DNA from 3 places in the Pseudomonas sp. BN414 genome. Region 2 is predicted to be linked to each of the others. Evidence: predicted binding sites of a transcription regulator. Region 2 holds the regulator's gene; each other region holds the start of a gene.
What was found. The regulator FliA, encoded in region 2, starts transcription of late flagellar genes. The targets are predictions, from matches to a motif close to CTAAAGTTTNNNNNNNNNNNGCCGNTAA.

Region 1: the regulator FliA is predicted to act here: its motif matches at 1,830-1,857, upstream of E8E95_RS05265 (methyl-accepting chemotaxis protein).
Region 3: the regulator FliA is predicted to act here: its motif matches at 1,421-1,448, upstream of E8E95_RS10860 (methyl-accepting chemotaxis protein).

The regions. Positions count from the first base shown of each region.
Region 1 is NZ_SSOL01000033.1:61,373-64,645, reverse strand. It holds gene E8E95_RS05275 (hypothetical protein) at 297-584, shown strand; gene E8E95_RS05270 (metal-dependent hydrolase) at 769-1,806, shown strand; gene E8E95_RS05265 (methyl-accepting chemotaxis protein) at 1,925-3,273, shown strand, end outside.
Region 2 is NZ_SSOL01000071.1:198,837-202,109, reverse strand. It holds gene flhF (flagellar biosynthesis protein FlhF) at 1-886, shown strand, start outside; gene fleN (flagellar synthesis regulator FleN) at 957-1,790, shown strand; gene fliA (RNA polymerase sigma factor FliA) at 1,787-2,533, shown strand; gene E8E95_RS18975 (chemotaxis response regulator CheY) at 2,617-2,991, shown strand; gene E8E95_RS18970 (protein phosphatase CheZ) at 3,012-3,273, shown strand, end outside.
Region 3 is NZ_SSOL01000054.1:62,362-65,634, reverse strand. It holds gene E8E95_RS10860 (methyl-accepting chemotaxis protein) at 62-1,378, opposite strand; gene E8E95_RS10855 (hypothetical protein) at 1,625-1,804, opposite strand; gene E8E95_RS10850 (DUF3203 family protein) at 1,885-2,130, opposite strand; gene E8E95_RS10845 (sigma-54 dependent transcriptional regulator) at 2,438-3,273, opposite strand, start outside.

The sequences.
Region 1 (3,273 bases), on a different contig from region 2:
AAAAGTCGGACCAGTGAGCTCTGTTGCCCAACTTATTTTGTTTCTGAAGTGTTTCCCTGAAACCCGACAGAAACAACTCAATTACAGCCAATTACATACCTAACAACAGTCCGTTACATGCCCTTCAAAAGAGCATGAATTACGGAATACTCCATGCCAATCAGCTCCTTATAAAACTACCAATTATCTTTAAATTGGCCATTTGTCAGGCACCACAAAATACTTCTGGCGGCACCTAAGTTCTTCCTTAATATCCGGCCTCGGGGGTTGTTCAAGTGTTTAAACGAGGAAGAAACATGAAATCCGCAATTAGCACCACTGCCTTCTCCAGCCTGTTGTTCTCTCTTGTCGCGCTGACCTCTTTCCAGGCCACAGCTGAAGGAGGCAGCGACCGGCTCATCCAGCACAAGGAGCTGCAAGCACAGCGCGAGCAGACGACCCAGGACGAAAGCGAGCGTTTCGCCCAACTGGTCGAGGAAAAACCCACGGCGGCCGGGTCAGGGACCCCGACGCAAGCGGCTGAACCCGCACAGAAATCCCGCTATCAATCACGCATCCATCATCGTCCAGTGGTGTACGAGTAATCGGTCGGCAACAGCTTCCCCTCCTGGTCCGCCCCGCACCAGGAGGGGAATCAGCAGGATTCATTTCGCATCCATACGGTCTTTCACCCTCTCCATTGTCGGAAAAATCTGGTGAGAATTTCCCGCTGCCGGGATGGCTGTCGGCGCAGTAATTTAGCCGGCGGATCATTTTCGAGAGATGGCAATGGACTCACTCACCCAGGCGGTGCTCGGCGCCACTATCCAGGGGGCGCTGCTCGGGCGCTGGCAAGGACGCAAGGCGCTGCTCTACGGCGCCATGCTCGGCACCTTGCCGGACCTCGACGTGGTGATCCGCTACACCGACGCGGTGGCGGCGATGACCTACCACCGGGGTTTCAGTCATTCGATCTTCGTGCTCTCGGCACTGGCGGCCCTGCTGACCTTGCTGGTACGACGATGGCGCCCCAATCCGGAGTATACCACCCAGCGCCTGTTCCTCGCCCTCTGGCTGGTGCTGGTCACCCACCCGCTGCTGGATGCCTTCACCAGCTACGGCACCCAACTGTTCTGGCCGATGCAGACGCCGCCCATCGCCTGGTCGAGCATCTTCATCATCGACCCGCTCTACACCCTGCCGCTGATCGCAGCGGTGATCGGTGGCCTGCTGTTCGGATTGCGTGGACGCAAGCCGCGCCTACCGGTGGCGGCGCTGGCCCTGTCGAGCCTCTACCTGCTCTCCAGCCTTGGCGGCAAGTTCATGGCCGAACAGCGGGTGTATGACGTGCTGGAGCGGGACGGCATCCGTCCGCAAACCATCTTCAGCGCGCCTACACCCTTCAACACGCTGCTTTGGCGCGTGACTGTGCTGGACGGCGAGGACTACCACGAAGCGCTGGTCAGCTGGTTCGACGACGCGCCACCCAGGCTCGAGCGCATACCGCGCGGCACCGACCTGGCCCGGCGCCTGCGGGACTCCCCGCAGCACGTGCGGCTGGCCTGGTTCACCCACGGCATCCTGCGCTACGACCAGATCGACCAGATGCTGGTGGTCACTGACCTGCGCCTCGGCATGACCGGTTTCCACCCCTTCCGCTTCATCCTCGCGGAGCAGCGCGACGGCCGCTGGCAACCGGTGACGGAGGCACGCCGCTGGCCGACCAGCCGGGGCGACCTGGAGCGCCTGAAGCTGCTCTGGCAGCGGATCTGGCACGAGGATCAGGTGATTCCCCTATCCAGCTGGGCGGGACTGTTGCAGCGCTAGGGAATCCACTGAGTCGTCCCCCCCTCATGCCACTCGCCTGGCGGCCGATAAACACTCCAGCGCCACTTGTTGCTGGACTACCCTTGCCAGCATTCGGCCAATCCAGCGAGTACAGGACATGAAAATAAGACAGAAAATGGTCGCCTCCGGGGCAATCAGCGTCCTCGCCGCCACCCTCCTGGGTGGCATCGGTTACTGGGGACAGACCGACCTCGCCGACGCGCTGGCCGAGAACCAGCTCAGCGTCAGCGCGCTGCGCAACCACCTGGAGGGCGACATGATGCACGACGCCCTGCGCGCGGACGTGCTGGCCGCCCTGGTGGTGCAGCCGGGCGACCAGGCCGGCGCCGACCAGGTGCGCAATGACCTGCGCGATCACAGCGAATGGTTCCGCCGCACCCTCGGCGAGAACGCCAAGCTGCCGCTCACGGCGGATATCCGCAACGCAATCGCCGAATCCCAGCCCGCCCTGGAAATCTACATCGGCGACGCCGAGCGGATCGTCAACCTCGCCCTGCGCGACTCGCAGGCGGCCCGTGCCGAATTGGCCTCCTTCGAACGCAGCTTCGGCGAGCTGGAAGAAAAGAACGAAGCCCTCAGCGGCAAGATCGAATCCCATGCGGCCAAGACCCGCACCGATGGCGAAGCGGCCGTCAGCAACGCCGCCAAATGGCTGGTCGGAGGCATCCTGCTGGTGATCGGCCTGCTCTGCCTGGTCACCGGCCAATTGATGCGCGCCGTGCTACGGCCGCTGGAGAAAACCGTCGGCGTGGCGCGTGCCATCGCCCAGGGCAACCTGGCCACCCAGGTCAGCATCGACAGCGACGACGAAGCCGGCCAGTTGCAACGGGCGCTGGCCGACATGCAGGGCAACCTGCGGCAGATGATCGCCACCATCCGCAGCGAGAGCGAGGAACTGCGCGGTACCGCGCACCGTCTCAGCGAGACCTCGCAAAGCATCGTCGACGGCGCCAGCGAGCAATCCGACAGCGCCACCAGCATGGCCGCAGCCATGGAACAGATGATCACCAACATCGGCCAGATCGCCGAACACGCGCGCAATGCGCAGAGCATTTCCGCCCAGTCGGAAGACCTCGCCGGCAGCGGCGGCAAGGTGATCCTCGGGGTGGTGGAAGGCATGAATCGCATCGCCGACGCAGTGAACCAGTCCTCCAGCACCATCACCGCCCTGGGTGAGTCTTCGGAAGAGATCCACTCCATCATCCAGGTGATCAAAGGCATCGCCGAACAGACCAACCTGCTGGCACTGAACGCCGCCATCGAGGCCGCCCGCGCCGGGGAAGCCGGCCGGGGTTTCGCCGTGGTGGCAGACGAGGTACGCAACCTGGCGGCGCGCACCGCGCAGTCGACCCAGGAAATCACCGGGATGATCCAGCGCATCCGTGAATCTACCCAGCACGCGGTGGACAGCATGCAGACCGGCGTGGAACGGGTGCAGGTTGGCGT
Region 2 (3,273 bases):
AGTGCAACTCGGCTCCATCGCCTGGGGCCAGATGCAGAGCCGCCGCCCGCAGCAGGCCAGCCTCTGGCGCCGCCTGCAGCGCATGGGCCTGCCGGCTGAACTGGCCCGCGCCCTGCTGGACAAAGTGGCCAAAGTCAGCGAGCCGCGCCAGGCCTGGCGCATGCTGCTGGCGCACCTGGCTCACGCCATTCGCACGCCGCAGATCGAACCGATGGAAGAGGGTGGCGTGATCGCCCTGGTCGGTCCGGCCGGCATGGGCAAGACCACAACCCTGGCCAAGATGGCTGCCCGCTACGTGCTCAAGTACGGCGCGCAAAACGTCGCCCTGGTGAGCATGGACAGTTTCCGCATCGGCGCCCAGGAGCAGATCAAGACCCTGGGCCGAATCCTCAATGTGCCGGTGACCCTCGTCGATCCGGGCCAATCCCTGACCCAGGCCATCGCGCCCCTGGCCCGCAAGCGTGTGGTGCTGATCGATACCGCCGGTCTGCCGGTCAACGATCCGGCCCTGACCATGCAGCTCGAAGCGCTGGCCAGCCGGGCGATAAACGCGAAGAATCACCTGGTGATGGCGGCCACCAGCCAGAGCCAGGTGCTCAAGGCGGCCTATCACAGCTACAAGCGTTGCGGCCTGGTCGGTTGCATCATCACCAAGGCGGATGAAGCCGCCAGCCTGGGCGAGGTATTGGGACTGGCTATCGGCCAGCATCTCCCGGTAGCCTATCTGGCCGACGGCCCGCGAATCCCGGATGATCTGCAGGTTCCGCGCAGCCACCAGCTGGTGAGTCGTGCGGTCAGCCTCCAGGCTCCGGAGGACCCGAGTGAAGAAGCCATGGCCGATCTGTTCGCCGGGCTTTACCAGAATCCGGCGCGCCGCGCCGGTTGAAGAATTGTGAGCCGCCCCGTGTGGGGCGGTGCTGGACCGCCAAACTGGCCCCTAAGGCAAGGTATTTGAAATGGGTAGTATGCATCCCGTACAGGTGATCGCGGTGACCGGCGGCAAGGGCGGCGTTGGCAAGACCAACGTGTCCGTCAACCTCTCGCTGGCCCTGGCCGATCTCGGCCGCCGCGTCATGTTGTTGGACGCCGACCTCGGCCTGGCCAACGTCGACGTCCTGCTCGGCCTTACCGCCAAGCGCACCCTGGCCGATGTGATCAATGGCGAATGCGACCTGCGCGACGTGCTGTTGCAGGGGCCGGGGGGCATTCGCATCGTCCCGGCCGCCTCCGGCACCCAGAGCATGGTGCAGCTTTCGCCCATGCAGCACGCCGGCCTGATCCAGGCATTCAGCGAGATCAGCGACAACCTCGACGTGCTGGTGATCGACACCGCCGCCGGCATCGGCGATTCGGTGGTCAGCTTCGTCCGTGCCGCCCAGGAAGTGATAGTGGTGGTCTGCGACGAACCCACCTCCATCACCGACGCCTACGCGCTGATCAAACTGCTCAACCGCGACTACGGCATGAGCCGCTTCCGCGTGCTGGCCAACATGGCCCACAGCCCGCAGGAAGGGCGCAACCTGTTCGCCAAGCTGACCAAGGTTACCGATCGCTTCCTCGATGTCGCCCTGCAGTACGTGGGCGCCGTCCCCTATGACGAATCGGTGCGCAAGGCCGTGCAGAAGCAACGCGCGGTCTATGAAGCCTTCCCGCGCTCGAAGTGCTCCCTGGCGTTCAAGGCCATCGCACAGAAGGTCGACAGCTGGCCGCTGCCGGCCAATCCGCGGGGCCACCTGGAGTTCTTCGTCGAGCGGCTGGTCCGGCAGCCGTCCACGGAAACCCCTGTATGACACCCGCCACGGGGCTGCGTATGTACGGCAAGGCACAGGCAAGGGATTCGCAACATCAGCTGATCGAACGCTACGCCCCCCTGGTCAAGCGCATCGCCTATCACCTGCTCGCGCGCCTTCCGGCCAGCGTTCAGGTGGAAGACCTCATGCAGTCTGGGATGATCGGACTGCTCGAAGCCTCGAAGAAATACGATGGCAGCAAGGGTGCCAGTTTCGAAACCTACGCCGGCATCCGCATCCGCGGGGCCATGCTCGACGAGGTCCGCAAGGGCGACTGGGCGCCACGTTCGGTGCACCGCAACACGCGCATGGTGAGTGACGCGATCCGCACCATCGAGGCCCGAACAGGTCGCGACGCTAAAGATCAGGAAGTTGCTGCCGAACTTGGATTGAGTCTCGAAGACTACTACGGCATCCTGAGCGACACCTTGGGCAGCCGCCTGTTCAGCTTCGACGACCTGTTGCAGGACGGCGAGCAGGGCGGTGTGCACGAGGACGCCGGTGTCACCCAATTCTCGCCTTCCCATGATCTGGAAGAAGACCGTTTCCAGGCCGCGCTGGCTGATGCCATCGCGAACCTGCCGGAGCGTGAGCGCCTGGTGCTGGCGCTGTATTACGACGAAGAACTGAACTTGAAGGAAATCGGTGAAGTGCTGGGGGTCAGCGAATCACGTGTCAGCCAGTTGCATAGCCAGTGCGCCGCACGCCTGCGCGCACGGCTCGGCGAGTGGCGCGCGCGCTGAACGGTACACCGCTTTCAGATTTGGATGGCGTCCCCGGCAAGAGGGACGTTTGAGACTGTACGGAGGTCGACTTGGACAAGAACATGAAAATCCTCATCGTTGATGATTTCTCGACGATGAGACGCATCATCAAGAACCTCTTGCGCGACTTGGGATTCACCAATACCGCCGAAGCGGACGATGGCACCACCGCCCTGCCCATGCTGCACAGCGGCAACTTCGACTTCCTCGTGACCGACTGGAACATGCCCGGCATGACCGGTATCGACCTGCTGCGCGCGGTACGCGCCGATGAGCGCCTGAAACACCTGCCGGTGCTGATGGTGACTGCCGAGGCCAAGCGCGACCAGATCATCGAAGCGGCCCAGGCCGGTGTGAACGGCTATGTGGTCAAGCCTTTCACTGCCCAGGTCCTGAAAGAAAAAATCGAGAAGATCTTCGAGCGGGTCAACGGCTGAATGTCAGCCGCGAGGGCACCATGGACCAGAAAGAACACCTGCTGGGAGACTTCGAGTCGACCCTGAAAGACCGTGCGCGGGAACTGGTGGACAGCCTCGAAAAAGGCAACTTCACCGACGCCGTACAACTCATCCACGAACTCAATCACGTCCGTGATCGCGGCCTCTACCAGGAAGTCGGCAAGCTCACCCGTGAGCTGCACAACGCCATCGTCAACTTCCAGATCGACCCGCACCTGCCCCATGCCAAGGAGATGTCGCAGATCGCCGATGCGACCGACC
Region 3 (3,273 bases), on a different contig from region 2:
TTGGGCAGAGCGCAGCGAAGCCCAACGAGGTCGGCCGCCGCTCCTACAGTCAGCCAGCCAATCAGCGCGAAAGGTGGCTGGAGAACTGGCCGATGGCGCTGACGACGCGTTGCGCGCCGTCCTGGATTTCGACGATGGCGTTACCCGCCTGACCGGACAGTTGCAGGCCCAGTTCGGCCTGCTCGCGACCACGGTCGATCATGGCGACGGCGCGTTCGGCCAGTTGTTGGTTCTGTTCCACCACCTTGGAGATTTCCACCGTCGCCGCACTGGTGCGCGAGGCCAGTTGGCGGACCTCGTCGGCCACCACCGCGAAGCCACGTCCCTGCTCGCCGGCACGGGCCGCTTCGATGGCCGCGTTGAGGGCCAGCAAGTTGGTCTGGTCGGCGATTCCGCTGATGCTCTTGACGATGGCACCGATGACCTGCGACTGCTGGTCCAGCGCCTCGATGCCCTGAACCGCCTCCTGCATACGGGTGGCGAGCTCGCGCATCACCTCCACCGTCTGCTGCACCACGGCGGCGCCGCGCTGGGCGCTGTCGTCGGTGCCCTTGGACGTCTCGAAGGCGATGCTGGCGGCCTCGGCCACCGCCGCCTCGCGGTTGACCTGCTCGGTGATCACGGTGGCGAACTTGACCACTTTGTAGAGACGGTCGTGGGCGTCGATGATCGGGTTGTAGGAAGCCTCCAGCCAGACGATGCGGCCATATTTGTCGATGCGTTTGAAGCGGTCGGCAATGTATTCGCCGCGACGCAGTTTGTCCCAGAAGGCCTGGTACTGCGGCGAGTTGTATTCCTCCGGCTCGCAGAACATGCGGTGATGCTTGCCGCGAATCTGTTCCAGGCTGTAGCCCATGCCGTCGAGGAAGCGGTCGTTGGCCGTCAGCACCTCGCCCTTGAGGTTGAACTCGATCACCGCCGTCGAACGCTGCAGGGCGTTGATCAGGTTCTCGTGCTCGCGGGAGGTCTCGATGGTGCGTGTGAGGTTGCTGGCGTAGAGGGAAAAGCGCTGCAACTGGCCGGTGCTGTCGCGCAGCGGTTGCAGGATGCAGCGCAGCCAGGCCTCTTCACCGTCGCCACGCAGCAAGCGCACCACTCCCGCCAGGTGCTCGCCACGGTCCAGCGCGGTTTTCACCTTCAGATGGAAGTCCAGGCCGCGAACGTGTTCGGGGATCATCTCCAGCAGGTTCTTGCCGAGCAATTGGTCGGCGCGGTAGAGCATCTCCTGTTCGAAGTTGCGGTTGACCGAATCGATGCGGCCACGCGCGTCGAGGTAGAGCGCCAGCATTTCTTCATCGAGGCTGTCGCGCACCTGCTGGATGGAAGACAGCTCTTCGCGCAGGCTGAGCAGTTCCTGTTTCAAACGGGAGTTGAACATGTCGGGGCTCGGGGGAGGTGATTACGCAGGGAGGTATTTCCTGCATCGGCTGCGCGGGCGGCTTCTTTAGGCTCTGGGTATCCCCTCGCGACCACCGGGAGGGTGATTGCGAAATGTGTCGGGAGGGAGGCGGCCTGGCTGGCCGGCAGAGGATCGCTGGCGCGCGATGAAGATGGGTGACATCCGTGTCTGATCGCATTCTGCCATTAGCTAATCAGGCGGCGCTACAGGTAAAAACAATTCTCGTTACCCATGACGGGAGTGACGGAAGGTTTCCGCGTCGTCGAGGGTGGTGTCGAAGAGCGGATCGTCCGGATCGCGCTCCAGGACCAGGTCGACATAATCCGGGTCGACCAGCCAGCGCGGAAAGTCCGCCAGGGCCTTGTTGTCACGTCTATGCGTGTCGGTATTGCGCTCGCTGCTCATGTGAACCCCTTCAAAACCAACGGCTCGTATTCATTGGAACGGCGTGCACGCCGTTTCGTTTCTGCCAGTCATCCGCTGCCTCAGTGCTCGCCCGGCCCGTCGCCACCGTCGACGAACAGGTGCTTGCGATCATCCTTGGCGCCGGCGCCAATCAGCATCTGCGCCTGGTCCTCGCTGATCACCGCATTGCCATCGACACAACGGATCACCGACGCGCGCAGGTCCTCATCGGTATTGACCACTATCTGGTGAATCGGCAGCTCGATCAGCCTGCCATTGAGTTCCAGGGTGCAGAGGTCACGGTCCAGGTCGATGCTGACAGTCATGTCGGTGTCCTCGGGAACGGGGCATATGCCGGTAGAAGCGCGAGGAGGCAGCGAAGTTCAGGGAATCTGATCGGAGGGCGGCGGGCCTGGGCGCTCGCGGCACCCCGGATGCGAAGGCGCCAGCCCCTTGCGGAGCTGGCGCCTGGAATAAGAAAGCGGGGCCGGTGTGAGGGCACCGAACCCCGGTGGACGATGCGGCGATGCGAGCAGGATCGCAGCCCGGCCACAAGGATCTCCTCCTCCCGTATTGGCGAGAGGGAGTGCTAGGGAACAGTGACGCCCGTGGGCGTCGGGGCCTGATGGCGGATCAGTGACGGCGATCCGGCCGGATCAGGCCCAGTTTTTCGATTCGGTAGCGCAGCATGTCCCGCGTCAGCCCCAGCAGGCGGGCGGACTTGGTGACGTTCCAGTCGGTCTTGTCGAGCATGCGGATGACCATTTCCCGCTCGGCCTCGGGCTCGGCGCCATGACCGTCGCCATTGCCGTTGCCATGGGTGCGGTAGTGGGCCGTTGTGTCCTCCACCAGGCTCGGGCAGATATGCAATTGCGCGGCGGTGATCAGGTTCGCCTGGGCCAGCAGCACGGTCTGCTCCAGCATGTTGCGCAGCTCGCGCACGTTGCCCGGCCAGCTGTAGCTCTGCAGCACATGTTCGGCCTCGGCGGAGAACTGCAGGCCGGGCTTGCCGTAGCGCTTGCCGTGCTGCTTGAGGAAATGCCGGGCCAGCAGCAGGACGTCCCCCTCGCGCACATACAGCCGCGGCACGCGAACGGAGATGATGCGCAGGCGGAAGAACAGGTCGCGGCGGAACTTGCCCTGCTGGACCATCTGTTCGAGGTTGCAGTTGGTGGCGCTGATGATGCGCAGGTTGACCTTGCGTTCCTTCACCGAACCGATGCGGCGGATGGTGCGGTCTTCCAGCAGCTTGAGCAGCTTGGCCTGGAGCACCAGGTCCATCTCGCCGACTTCGTCGAGAAACAGGGTGCCGCCATCGGCCGCTTCCACCAGGCCCAGGCGACGGTCCTTGGCATCGGTGAAGGCGCCCTTCTCATGGCCGAACAGCTCGGCCTCCAGCAGGTGCGCGGGAATCGAGGCGCAGTTGAACTCGACGAAGGGGCCACGGCTGCGCGCGCCGTCGAAATGCA